DNA from 3 places in the Microbacterium neungamense genome. Region 2 is predicted to be linked to each of the others. Evidence: predicted binding sites of a transcription regulator. Region 2 holds the regulator's gene; each other region holds the start of a gene.
The links. The regulator LexA, encoded in region 2, represses DNA repair genes until DNA is damaged. The targets are predictions, from matches to a motif close to TCGAACANNTGTTCGA.
Positions count from the first base shown of each region.

Region 1 (4,478 bases), 990 kb from region 2:
AGCGCGCGGACCGCACCACCTCGGAGTTCTACTCGGACGCGACGATCGGCGAGTTCTGGATCGGCCCGCGCCCTTCCCTCGCGGTGGTCGCCGCCGACCTCGGCCTCGCGACCGCGCACATCGACGACTTCCAGGCCGGTGACGACGATCTGGTCGTGGACCAGGACGCCGAGCTGACGCGCTTCGTCTCGGAGCTGCGGCTCGTGAAGGACGAGTACGAGATCGCCGAGCTGCGACGTGCCGTGGAGATCACCCGGAGCGGATTCGACGATGTGATCCGCGCGCTGCCGCGGGCCGTGGAGCACCCGCGCGGCGAGCGCGTGATCGAGGGGGCCTTCCATCAGCGGGCCCGCAGCGACGGCAACTGGGAGGGCTACGACACCATCGCGGCCTCCGGTCCGCACGCCTGCTACCTGCACTGGACGCGCAACGACGGCGCCGTCGTGCCGGGCGATCTCATCCTCGTCGACGCCGGCGTCGAGGTCGACAGCATGTACACCGCTGACATCACCCGCACGCTGCCGGTGAACGGACGCTTCTCCGAGGTGCAGCGGCGGGTGTACGAGACGGTGCTCGAGGCGGCGGATGCCGCGTTCGCCGCGGCCCATCCGGGTGTGAAGTTCCGCGCCGTGCACGAGGCGGCGATGGAGGTCATCGCACGCCGCACCGCAGAATGGGGGCTGCTGCCGGTGTCCGCCGAGGAGGCTCTCGACGCGGATGCCGGTGGTCAGCACCGCCGGTACATGGTGCACGGCACGAGCCACCACCTCGGACTGGACGTCCACGACTGCGCGCAGGCGCGACGCGAGATGTACTACGACGGCGTGCTCGAGCCGGGGATGGTGTTCACGATCGAGCCCGGACTGTACTTCCAGATCGACGATCTGACCGTGCCGGAGGAGCTCCGCGGCATCGGCGTGCGGATCGAGGACGACATCCTGATGACCGCCGACGGGCCGGTGAACCTGTCCGCCGGGATCCCGCGCACCGCCGACGAGGTCGAGGCGTGGATGGCCCGGGCTGCCGGTCGTTGAGCGAGGACGCGCGCAGCGCGACCGAGACGAAACGCAGTGAGGAATCCGAGCCTCCGCAGCCGCCCGCATCCCCGACCGGGAACCCCGCAGCTCACGATGCCGGCACCATGCACGAAGGCCAGCTGAACGTCGACGCGGAACTCGTCGCCTCGCTGGTCGCCGCTCAGTTCCCCCGCTATGCCGGCGCGCCCGTCCGACGCGTCCACTCCGGTGGGACCGTCAACGCGATCTTCCGCATCGGGAGCGACGTCGCCGCCCGCCTTCCCCTGCTGCCCGCGGACGCCGCAGAGCTCGAGGCCGAAGCGTCGGCTCTGAACGAGTTCGCCGAGACATGCCCGTTCCCAGCGCCGCGCGCCCTCGGCATCGGAGCACCGGATGCCGCGTACCCGTCCGCCTGGACGCTGCAGGAGTGGCTGCCCGGCACGGTGGCCGACCCCTTCCGGTGGTCGTCCTCCTACGCATTGGCGGACGACGTCGTGAGCCTGATCCGGCGCCTGCGCAGCGCGCCGGTGGCGGGGCGCTCCTTCGACGGGCGGGGACGCGGCGGGAATCTGAGGGATCACGACGAGTGGATGGCGCACTGCCTTGCCCAGAGCGCCGGAATCGTGGACACCGCTGCGGTCGAGGCTCTGTGGTCGGTGCTCCGCGATCTCGCGGCCGACGGTGAGGACCGCATGAGCCACCGGGACCTGATCCCCGCGAACCTCCTCGTGGCGGACGGACGTCTGGTGGGAGTCCTCGACGGCGGGGCCTTCGGCCCGGCCGACCCGTCCCTGGACCTGGTCGCCGCATGGCATCTGTTCGACGAGCCGGTCCGCTCGCATGTGCGCGCCGCTGTCGGCGCGGGCGAGGCCGAGTGGCTGCGCGGAGCCGCATGGGCGCTGCAGCAGGCGATGGGCCTCGTCTGGTACTACCCCGAGACGAACCCGCCGATGGCGGAGCTCGGCCACTCGACCGTCACACGCCTTCTGGCCGACACCGAACTCCCCCGACGCTGAGCGCGCCGCCCCTCCTCCGCCGTCGTCGAGCGAGGCGCCCTCCCCCCCCGGTCGCTGAGCGCGGTCCCCGTCCCGGTCGTTGAGCGAGGACGCGCGCAGCGCGACCGAGACGAAACGCCCCACCGCTCCCGGGTCGCCCTCCCCCGGTCGTTGAGCGAGCACCGGCGCAGCCGGAGCGAGACGAAACGCCCCACCCGTCGATTCGTTACCATTCCGTTACCACCCTCAGTTCGCAGAAGTGCCGAATACTCGTTCGAATGTCCGTGGCCGGTGTGATCATGAAGTATGGCATTCTTCACCGAGGTCGACGCGGAGGTCGCGGTGCTGCGCGGCCTGCTCGGTGAGGACACGGATGCCGCGAGCCTGCCCGGCCGGGTTCTGCGCCTGTCCGACACCGACCTCGCCGTTCTGGTTCAGGCGGCGGGAGCCTTGCGGCGGTGTGCGGAGCGGGTGGAGATCGTCGGGGCCGGCGTGGTCGCGTCCCGCTCCACCCGGGATGCCGGGCATTCGGGTCTGGCCCAGTCCCGAGGCCACCGCTCCGCGGCGTCGTTCCTGCAGGAGATCACCGGCGGCACCCGCAGCGATGCGCACCGCCAGATCCGGCAGGGCACCTCCCTTCTCGAGGAAGCCGCCGCCGGCGGATCCCCCGCCGACGACACAAACGCGGGACATCCCGGCGACGACGGACACGACCATGGCGGCCCGGAGGACCATGGCTGCCCGGCGGGGGACGCGGAGCAGCACGGTGAGGGCGCGGGTTCGGGCGGGACGCCGGATCCCGGTACACACCGCGGGCCCGGCCAGGGCGAGACCCCCGCGATCACGCCGCCCTGGCACGCCCCGCTCGGCGCCGCCCTGCTCTCCGGCGACCTCTCCGCCGCTCAGCACGACGCCATCCTGCGCGGCCTCGGCGAACCACCCACCGCCACGGCGACCGGCCCTACCCTCGACCACCCCGACGACGCGGCCGCTGCGGTGGCGGATGCGGAGGCGCGGGAGGCGTGGCGTGCGGCGGCGGAGCAGCTGATCGCCGAAGCGGCCCGGCGCACCGTGGAGGAACTCGCCTCGACCGCCCGGACGATCCGGGACCGGCTGGACCCGGAAGGAGCCGAGCGGCGCTTCCAGGAGCGATACCAGCGGCGCTCGTTCCGCACCTGGCGCGACCGGGACGGCATCGCCCACGCCTCCTGGGTGTTCGACGACGAAGGCGCCGCATTCCTGGAGGCCATCCTCGCCGCCGCCCTCCGCCCCCGCCTGGGCCCCCGGTTCGTCGACGAGACCGAGAAGACCCGCGCCGAGGACCTCGTCCGCGACCCCCGTTCCAACGACCAACTCGCCTACGACCTGCTCCTGGATATCCTCCGCACCGGCATCCTCGCCGACCCCAAGACCGTCTTCGGCACCCGCCAGCCCGGAATCCGCCTGGTCACCGTCCTCACCCCCGACGGCACCCTCGCCCCCACCGGGCACACCGAAGACGGACTGCACCCCCTGCCTGCCACAGTCATCTCCCGCCGCATCTGCGACACCGGCGTGATCCCGGTCACCGTCGACTCCTGCGGGAACCCGCTGGACCTGGGCCGAGAACGGCGCCTGTTCACCCCCGCCCAGCGCCTCACCCTCGCCCTCCGCGACGGCGGCTGCCGCTGGCACGGCTGTGACCGCCCCGCCTCCCACTGCGAAGCCCACCACTGCGACGAATGGCACGCCGACCAGGGCCGCACCGACATCGACCGCGGCATCCTGCTCTGCCGGTTCCACCACATGCAACTCCACCACAACGGCTGGCGCATCACCCGCACCGGCAAAGACGACTTCCACCTCCACCCACCCGGCCCAGGCGAACCCATTCCCCTCCCACCCCGCCTCTCCCTTCGCTACGCCTGGGGCGACATCGACCCACCCCCACCCCGCTTCCACCCTGCCGCCGCCTGACCACCACCACCCGCGACCGGCCCGGACCGAGGGCCGGCGACCGGCCGGCAGCCGTCGCGAACTCAGCGGAGCGTCTCTGCGACGATCTCGACCTTGAACCCGGCCTGATCCTCGAGCCATCCGGCGTAGTGCTCCGGGCCGCCCGCATGCGGGTAACGATCGCGGTACAGCGCCCGCCAGCCGTGCCGTTCCGCCGCTTCCATCAGCTCATCGACATCACTGGGCGTGCCGCCACGAAAGGCGACGTGGTTCATTCCCGGCATCCGTCGATCGTGCTCAGCGCCCGTCAGGTTCGGTGGCTGCGTGAGCGTCACGTACATCTCTCCCGCGGACCACGACTTCCCGCCGGGCCATTCCTGCGTGACCCGGAATCCGAGTTCGCTGCGCCGCACAGGCCGCCAGCACCAGCACGGCGAACGAACGGCCGAAGACGCTGTCGTCCCCGGCGGAACCGAGACCTTCGCGCAGCATCGCCGCGGCCCGGTCGCCGAACTCGTCGAGGGTCAGATCG
Region 1 is NZ_CP069717.1:769,952-774,429, reverse strand. It holds gene JSY13_RS03680 (aminopeptidase P family protein) at 1-1,034, shown strand, start outside; gene JSY13_RS03675 (phosphotransferase) at 1,142-2,032, shown strand; gene JSY13_RS03670 (DUF222 domain-containing protein) at 2,318-3,967, shown strand; gene JSY13_RS03665 (VOC family protein) at 4,030-4,287, opposite strand; gene JSY13_RS03660 (hypothetical protein) at 4,244-4,478, opposite strand, start outside.
Region 1: the regulator LexA is predicted to act here: its motif matches at 2,274-2,289, upstream of JSY13_RS03670 (DUF222 domain-containing protein).

Region 2 (4,478 bases):
GATGCGGTCGCGCTGCTCGACGATGTCGTCCACCATCCGCAGCATGGTCGGCGCGTTGCGCAGCGCTGCGACCGCGGCGGCCTGGGTGAGCGCACTGAGGTGGTACGGCAGGCGCACCAAGCGCAGGGCGTCGATGAAGGCCGGGTCGGCGGCGAGATAGCCGACCCGTGCACCCGCGAACGCGAACGCCTTGCTCATGGTGCGGGACACCGCGAGCCGCGGGCGGCCGTCGAGCAGGGTGAGGGCCGACGGAGCGTCCTTCGGCGCGAACTCCTGATACGCCTCGTCGACGACCACCACGCCGCGGGCGGCCTCGTAGACGGCCTCGACGACGTCGAGGCCGAGGGGTGTGCCGGTCGGGTTGTTCGGGGTGCAGAGGATGACGACATCCGGGTCGGCGTCCGCCACCTGGGCGGCGCCGTCCTCGGCACTCACCCGGTAGTCCGCCTCGCGCGTGCCGGCGATCCAGCGCGCGCCCGTGCCCTGGGTGAGCAGCGGGTACATGGAGTAGGTGGGGGCGAAGCCGAACGCGGTGCGTCCAGGGCCGGCGAAGGCCTGCAGGATGTGCTGCAGCACCTCGTTCGACCCGTTCCCGGCCCAGATGCGGTCGGGCGTGAGGCCGTGGCCGAGGTACTCGGCGAATCCCTCGCGGAGGAGGGTGAACTCGCGGTCGGGGTACCGGTTCACGTCACGCAGGGCCAGGGCGATGTCGTCGAGGATGTCGCTGGCCACCTCGTCGGGCACCGGATGCGTGTTCTCGTTGACGTTCAGTGCGACGGGGAGAGGGGCCTGCGGCGCGCCGTACGGTGTGAGCCCGCGCAGATCGTCGCGGAGGGGCAGCTCATCGAGGGAGGTCACCCTTCCCATGCTAGGACGAACCGCCGGGGCGCTCGGCGCGTGCGACGAACGGTTCCGAGCCGGGCGCGGCCGGCGTGCCGGCGGGTCAGTCCGCGCAGCCGGCAGGAGAGCCCGCGCAACCGGCGGCTCAGTCCGCGTAAGCAGCGGGGATGGCGATCTCACTGCCCGCCTGCACCATGCCGCCCGGCAGATTGTTCAGGCGGATGATGTCGTCGACGACGTCGCGCGGATCAGCGTCCGGCGCCACGTGCGCGGCGATCGACCACAGCGTGTCGCCCGGCATCACGGTCACGGTCTCGAACGACGCCCGGTACGCCTGCTCACCCGAGGCGAGGGCGGAGCCGCCCGCGAGCGCCGAGAAGGCGATGCCGGCGGCGAGCGGGGCGGCGGCGAGAGCGAGGAGCACCCGGCGTCCGCGTGCGGTGAGGCGGAGACGCGTGCGCGGGCGGGCGATCGGACCCTGGATGGCGATGGTGCTCATGTGCTGTGCTCCTCGATGTGATCGGCAGCTTCGCATCCGACCCTCGGCCGGGAGAGCCGGATGCGAAGCTACGTTCCGAATCTATCTTCGATATCGAACATCTGTCAACACGTCTTCGAAATCCTGTCAGGTAGGTCTCCGACACGCTCGAACAGATCTTCCGAAATCGTGAGGATCTCGGATACGGTTTCGATATCGACACCCCATCACGGGCCACCGACATTCGAACCCGGTCGCCAGCGACGGCGCACGAAGGAGCACAGATGAGCGAGAACAACGCCGCCGAAGCGCCGCGCACGCGCCGGCGCAAGAGCCTCAGCCCGAAGCAGATGGCGATCCTCGAGGTCATCCAGACCTCGATCGCCAAGCACGGCTACCCGCCGAGCATGCGCGAGATCGGCGACGCCGTGGGACTGAAGTCCCTGTCGAGCGTGACGCACCAGCTCGGTCAGCTGGAGCTGAGCGGCTACCTGCGTCGCGACCCGGGCAAGACCCGAGCGATGGAGGTGCTGATCGATCTGCCCGGGGCGAGCGGCGAGAATCCCGCCGACGCGGGCCCGGCCGTGGGCGACGCCGCGCTCGTTCCGCTGGTCGGCCGGATCGCCGCAGGGGTGCCGATCACCGCCGAGCAGCAGGTCGAGGAGATCTTCCCGCTGCCGCGGCAGCTCGTCGGGAAGGGCGAGCTGTTCATGCTCAAGGTCTCCGGCGATTCGATGATCGACGCCGCGATCTGCGACGGGGACTGGGTCGTCGTCCGCACTCAGTCGACGGCCGAGAACGGCGAGATCGTCGCGGCGATGCTCGACGGCGAGGCGACGGTGAAGACCTTCCGCCGCCGGGACGGTCACACCTGGCTGCTCCCCCGCAACTCGGCGTTCGAACCCATCCTCGGCGACGACGCCACCGTGCTCGGCAAGGTCGTCGCGGTGCTGCGCGCGGTCTGACGCCTCGCGCCTGATCCGTTCGGGGCGGGTTCTCACGTTCGGGGCGGTTCTCCGCCGCCCCGGGTGTGAGAATCCGCCCCGAACGCGTGGGGCCGGTCAGGCCGTGACGGCGACGTCCTCGCGGACGCGGCGCGTCGCCTCCGCGATGTTGCGCAGCGAGGCCACGGTCTCCTCGTAGCCGCGGGTCTTCAGGCCGCAGTCCGGGTTGACCCAGACCTGGCGCAGCGGCAGCTCCTCGGTCGCGCGACGCAGCAGCGTCTCGACCTCGTCGACGCTGGGCACGCGGGGCGAGTGGATGTCGTACACGCCCGGGCCGATGCCGTGGTCGAAGCCGGCCTCCGCGACGTCGGCGACGACCTCCATCCGGCTGCGCGCCGCCTCGATCGAGGTGACGTCGGCATCCAGGGCGCGGATCGCGTCGATCACCACGCCGAACTCGGAGTAACAGAGGTGCGTGTGCACCTGCGTGGCGGCGGCGGCGCCGCCGGTGGCCAGGCGGAAGGAGCGCACCGACCAGTCCAGATACGCCGGCTGGTCGGCCCGCTTCAGCGGCAGCAGCTCGCGCAGGGCGGGCTCGTCGACCTGGATGATGCCGATGCCGGCCTCCTCGAGGTCGGCGATCTCGTCGCGCAGCGCGAGGGCGACCTGGTTCGCGGTCTCGCCGAGCGGCTGGTCGTCGCGCACGAACGACCAGGCCAGGATCGTCACCGGCCCGGTGAGCATGCCCTTGACCGGCTTCGCGCTCAGCGACTGGGCGTACGAAGCCCAGGACACCGTGATCGGCGCCGGACGCGACACGTCGCCCCACAGGATGGAGGGACGCGTCGCCCGCGACCCGTAGGACTGCACCCAGCCGTTCTCGGTGACCGCGAAGCCGTCCAGATTCTCGGCGAAGTACTGCACCATGTCGTTGCGCTCGGGCTCGCCGTGCACCAGCACGTCCAGTCCGAGCTCCTCCTGCAGCGAGACAACGCGGTCGATCTCGGCCCGCAGGAAGTCCTCGTAGTCCTCCTGCGGCAGCTCGCCGCGCAGGAACTGCGCCCGCGCCCGGCGGATGTTGCCGGTCTGCGGGAAGGAGCCGATGGTCGTCAGCGGCAGGGCGGGCAGGTCCAGCGCCTGCTGCGCAGCCTCGCGCTCCGCGTACGGGGCGCGGGCGAAGTCGGCCTCGGCGAGCCCGGCGGCGCGCTCGCGCACGGCGCCGTCGCGCACACCGGGTGCGGTGCGGCGGTCCTCGAGCGCGGCGGATGCGGCGTCGAGCTCTGCGGCGATGGCGTCGCGGCCCTCGGCGAGACCGCGCGCCAGGGTGACCACCTGGCCGACCTTCTGGTCGGCGAAGGCGAGCCAGGAGACCAGGCGCGCGTCCAGCTTCGACTCGTCCTCCACGTCGTGCGGCACGTGCAGCAGCGAGGTCGACGTGGCGGCGGTGACCGCCGCGGCGCCCAGCGTGCGCAGCGCCTCCAGCTTCGCGAAGGCCGCGTCGAGGTCGCCGCGCCAGATGTTGTGACCGTCGATCACGCCGCCGACGAGGGTCTTGCCCTCCAGGCCCGGGGCTCCGGCCGGGATGCCGCCGCGGACGAGGTCCACCGCGATGGCCTCGATCGGTGCGGCGGTGAGGACCGGGAACGCCGCGTCGAGGGCGGCGTACGGGGCGGCGACGAGGATCGAAGGGCGGTCCTGCGCACCGCCGAGGACGGCGAGGGCGCGCTCCGCGGCATCCGCGAGGGCCTGCGGCGACGCCGGCAGCGACTCGCTCACCAGCGCCGGCTCGTCCAGCTGCACCCAGGCGGCGCCGGCGGCCTTGAGCGCCGCGAGCAGTTCGGCGTACACGGGCAGCACATCGTCGAGGCGGGAGAGCGGGTCGAAGCCCTCGGGCGCGTCATCGGATGCCTTCGCCAGGGCGAGCAGGGTCACGGGGCCGACGACGACGGGGCGCGTGCGGAAGCCGGCGTCCGCGGCCTCGGCGACCTCGCGCACGAGGCGGTCGCTGGAGAGCGAGAAGTCGGTGTCCGGGCCGATCTCGGGCACGAGGTAGTGGTAGTTCGAGTCGAACCACTTCGTCATCTCCAGCGGCGCGCGGTCCCCCTCGCCGCGCGCGATGGTGAAGTAGGCCGGCAGGCCGATGCGGCCGTCCTCGTCGCGCAGGTCCTCGAAGCGGGCCGGGATCGCGCCGACCGTGACCGCGGCGTCGAGCACCT
Region 2 is NZ_CP069717.1:1,755,922-1,760,399, forward strand. It holds gene JSY13_RS08495 (histidinol-phosphate transaminase) at 1-858, opposite strand, end outside; gene JSY13_RS08500 (LysM peptidoglycan-binding domain-containing protein) at 986-1,339, opposite strand; gene lexA (transcriptional repressor LexA) at 1,603-2,283, shown strand; gene metE (5-methyltetrahydropteroyltriglutamate--homocysteine S-methyltransferase) at 2,380-4,478, opposite strand, start outside.

Region 3 (4,478 bases), 710 kb from region 2:
GGGAAGGGCCGCCAGCGCCTCGTCGATGATCTCGCGCGGGATGCCGCGCTGGGAGAGGGTGCGCGCCAGTGCGAGCCGCCCCTGTCCCTTCCGCTCGGACCCGGAGGTGACGAGGTGCCCGGCCAGGGTGCGGTCGTCGAGGTACCTCCGCGCGGTGAACTCGTCGATGATCTCGTCGATCCGCCGGTCGTCGAGGCCGGTGTCGGCGAGGATCGCCCGGGCCTCGGCGACCGAGAGGGCACGGGCGCGAAGCCGGCGGACGAGCACCTCCTCGGCGTGCCAGCGCACCTCCTCGTCGGTGTGATCGGCGTCCCCTGCGGCTGCCGCGGTGGCCGCTGGCTCGAGCGTCGCGGGGTCCTCGTGCGGACGCAAGGCGCGCAGCCTGGGGCGGGCCGCCTGCGTGGCGCCGCCGGAGAACGCCGGATGCCTGCTGCTCACCGGTGCTCCGCCGCCGCTCGCCGCGCCGTCGGCTGCGGTGCGGTTCGCCGTCCCACCGACGTCGGCGCGGTTCGCGGCACCGTCGACGTCGGCGCTGTTCTCCGCGTCCGCGGCCCCACCGCCGCTCCCGCGGCTCCGGGCGCCGGTATCGGAAGCGGCGGCACGGCGTCCGAAGATCGGGATCACCGGGGCGAGGCGCTCGGCGTCGCCGTGCCCCTCGCCCCGATCAGCCATGATCCACCCCGGTTACTGAGCTCCGTCGAAGTGCGGTTACTGAGCTCCGTCGAAGTGCGGTTGCCAAACTCCATCGACGCGCGGTAGCTGCGCTCGGCCGACGCATCAGGCCGGACGCCGCTGGCTCAGCTCGTCGACCGGAGCCTCCTCCGCGGCCTTGGCCCCGATGCCCATCTTCTGCTTGATCTGAGCCTCGATCGCCGCCGCGATGTCCTCGTTCTTGATGAGGAAGTTGCGGGCGTTCTCCTTGCCCTGACCGAGCTGGTCGCCGTCGTAGGTGTACCAGGCGCCCGACTTCTTCACGATGCCGTGTTCGACACCGAAGTCGATCAGGCTGCCCTCGCGCGAGATGCCGACGCCATAGAGGATGTCGAACTCGGCCTGCTTGAACGGCGGGGCCATCTTGTTCTTCACCACCTTGACGCGGGTGCGGTTTCCGACCGCCTCGGCCCCGTCCTTCAGCGTCTCGATGCGGCGGATGTCGAGCCGCACCGAGGCGTAGAACTTGAGGGCCTTTCCACCCGCAGTCGTCTCCGGCGAGCCGAAGAAGACGCCGATCTTCTCACGCAGCTGGTTGATGAAGATGGCCGTGGTCTTGGTCTGGTTGAGGCCACCGGTGAGCTTGCGGAGCGCCTGGGACATCAGGCGCGCCTGCAGGCCGACGTGCGAGTCGCCCATCTCGCCCTTGATCTCCGCCTCCGGGACCAGCGCGGCCACGGAGTCGATGACCACCAGGTCGATCGCGCCGGAGCGGATCAGCATGTCGGCGATCTCGAGGGCCTGCTCTCCGGTGTCGGGCTGCGACACGAGGAGCTGATCGATGTCGACGCCGAGCTTCTTGGCGTAGTCGGGGTCGAGGGCGTGCTCCGCGTCGATGAACGCGGCGATGCCGCCGGCGCGCTGCACGTTCGCGATCGCGTGCAGGGTGAGCGTCGTCTTACCCGAGGACTCCGGGCCGTAGATCTCGATGATGCGCCCGCGCGGCAGACCGCCGATGCCGAGGGCGACATCGAGCGCGATGGAGCCGGTGGGGATGACCTCGACCGGGGCGCGCTCATCGCTGCCCAGTCGCATGATCGATCCCTTGCCGAACTGGCGTTCGATGTGGGCGAGCGCGGAATCCAGTGCCTTGTCGCGGTCGTCCGGGGATGGCATGACGTGCTCCTTCGTGCTCGATGTGCTGCCGCCTGTAGGCTGTCGCGACCTGTCCCGGCGGGACGGATTCTCCGACAAGGCGTATGGCTCGGTGCCATGTCTTCACCGTAGGCGTGGCCACCGACATCGCGTCGGCCAGGGCCCCGTCTGTGGAGAGAAATCGCCTCGAAACCACTCGTGCAGAACGATACGCCCCCATCGAACACACGTTCGACGACACGCCGGGAATCCGTGAGAGGACGCGATCTCAGCGTCGCCGGGGCTCCAGCCGGCCCACGCCGTAACGGCGTTCGGCGGGCACGTCGGTCTCGGCGCACAGCGCGAGCCAGATCTCGCGCGGCGGCACGCCGTCGTCCAGGGCTTCGATCGCCGTCCGGCCGAGGCCGCTGAGCACGAGGTCGTGCGTCAGCGCCGTGGCGCGGCCGCCGAACTCGTCATCCACCGCGCGCAGGAACTCGCTGCGCCGCATCCGTCGTCCCGTCCCCGCTCAGCGGAGCGAGAGCTCGGGCTCGACGGAGGCCACGAGATCGTCGGGCACGACATCCGGGAATCCGTGCATGCCCTCGAGAACCGAGATGCGGTCGCCGACCTCGCGCATGATGGTCGAGATCGGAACGTCGAGCGCTTCGGCGACCGAGGCGAGGATCTCGCTGGAGGCCTCCTTCTGGCCCCGTTCCACCTCGCTGAGGTAGCCGAGGGCGACGGATGCCTTGCTGGCGACCTGACGGAGCGTGCGGCCCTTCTGCAGACGGAAGTCCCTCAGCACATCGCCGATCTCCTGTCGTACAAGGATCATCGGAACCTCCTCTCCGTCGTTCCCCTCGTCTGCGATCTCGAGGGGATCGCCAGTCTAACCCGACCGGATGCCACTGAATCTAGTGTGTCACTCTGTGCTTCGCGTGTGAGCGCCGCGCCGGGCGACGCCTGTTCCGTGATCCGTGTGTTGATCGGCACATGTGAGTCAACGCCCGCGGAGTCCCGGCTATTCCGAGGCCCGATCCGCGAGCGCCTCGCAGCCGGCGCGGAGTGCGGCCGCGACGGCGGATGCCCGCACCGCGGCGCGGTCGCCGGGGAACACGAAGGAGCGCACGTCCCGGACCGCCGGCGTGACGACCCCGATGTGGACCGTCCCCACCGGCTGCCCGTCGGGCGAATCGGGGCCGGCAATCCCGGTCGTGGCGATGCCGACGTCGGCCGGGCATCCGTCCACCGCGACGGCGCGCCGGACTCCGGCCGCCATCTGCAGGGCGACCTCGGGATGCACCGGGCCGTGGGCCGCCAGCAGCGCGCCGTCCACCCCGAGGAGGCTGTGCTTGACCGGCGTGGCGTAGGCGACGACGGCGCCGCGCAGACTCGCGGAGGCCCCGGGGACGGCGACGACCTCGGCCGAGAGCGCGCCGCCGGTGAGGGACTCTGCGATCCCGAGGGTCCAGCCGCGCTGCCGGAGCAGCGACAGCAGCTCTGCCGCGTCGTTCACGCGTCGGCCGACCGTGCCCCGCGCACCTGGGCGACGACGTAGTCGATGCCGCTGGCGATGGTGAGCACCAGGGCCGCGTACATCAGCACGACCCCGACCCCGATCCACCACGTCTCGCCGATGAGCGCGTGCAGCGGCAGCAGCCACCAGGACAGGGCGACGGCCTGCACGAGGGTCTTCAGCTTGCCCATCCAGGCGGCCGCGACGATGTGCTGCTTGGCCACGAGGAACCGGTGGACGGTGATGCCCCACTCGCGGATGAGGATGACGATCACGATCCACCAGGGCCACTCGCCGAGCACGGCGAGGCCGATGAACCCGGCGCCGGTGAGGAGCTTGTCCGCGATCGGATCCCACAGCTTGCCGAAGTCGCTGACGATGTCGTGCTTGCGGGCGAGGTAGCCGTCCACCCAGTCGGTGGAGATCGCGAGGACGAACAGCGCCGCGGCGGTCCAGCGCAGCCCGAGGTGGGCGTCCCCGGCGGGTCCGCCGAGCAGCAGCAGCACGAGGAAGACGATCGCGAGCGGGATGCGGACGATCGTGATGGCGTTCGGGAGCTGCCGCGGAATGGCCATCAGTCGCGTCCCGTCAGTCCCCAGGCGTCCTCGTCGCCCTCCTCCTCGACGACCGGGAGGCCTTGGAACTGCGCCTCGACCGGGTCGGACTCGGCGCCGCGCGGTGCGGCCGGCGCTGCGGCGGCGGGCGCCGGGGCGGGTGCGTCCTCGCCGCGCAGGCGGGCGAGCACGCCCGGAAGCTGCTCGGCGGTGACCAGCACGTCGCGCGCCTTCGAGCCCTCGGACGGGCCCACGATCTCCCGCGACTCGAGCAGGTCCATGAGGCGGCCGGCCTTGGCGAAGCCGACGCGCAGCTTCCGCTGCAGCATCGAGGTGGACCCGAACTGGGTCGACACGACGAGCTCGGCGGCGGCGAGCAGCAGCTCGAGGTCGTCGCCGATGTCCTCGTCGACCTCCTTCTTCTTCGGCTCGATCGCCTCCTGCACGTCCGGCCGGTACTCCGGGCGGGCCTGCGCGGTGACGTGCTTGACGACGGCGTCGATCTCGCTCTCGTCCACCCACGCGCCCTGCAGGCGGAACGGCTTGGACGACCCCATCGGCGAGAACAGCGCGTCGCCCTGGCCGATGAGCTTGTCCGCACCGGGGCTGTCCAGGATGAC
Region 3 is NZ_CP069717.1:1,042,927-1,047,404, reverse strand. It holds gene JSY13_RS04960 (regulatory protein RecX) at 1-672, opposite strand, end outside; gene recA (recombinase RecA) at 778-1,827, opposite strand; gene JSY13_RS04950 (DUF3046 domain-containing protein) at 2,075-2,296, opposite strand; gene JSY13_RS04945 (helix-turn-helix domain-containing protein) at 2,315-2,623, opposite strand; gene JSY13_RS04940 (CinA family protein) at 2,810-3,304, opposite strand; gene pgsA (CDP-diacylglycerol--glycerol-3-phosphate 3-phosphatidyltransferase) at 3,301-3,879, opposite strand; gene JSY13_RS04930 (FtsK/SpoIIIE family DNA translocase) at 3,879-4,478, opposite strand, start outside.
Region 3: the regulator LexA is predicted to act here: its motif matches at 2,026-2,041, upstream of recA (recombinase RecA).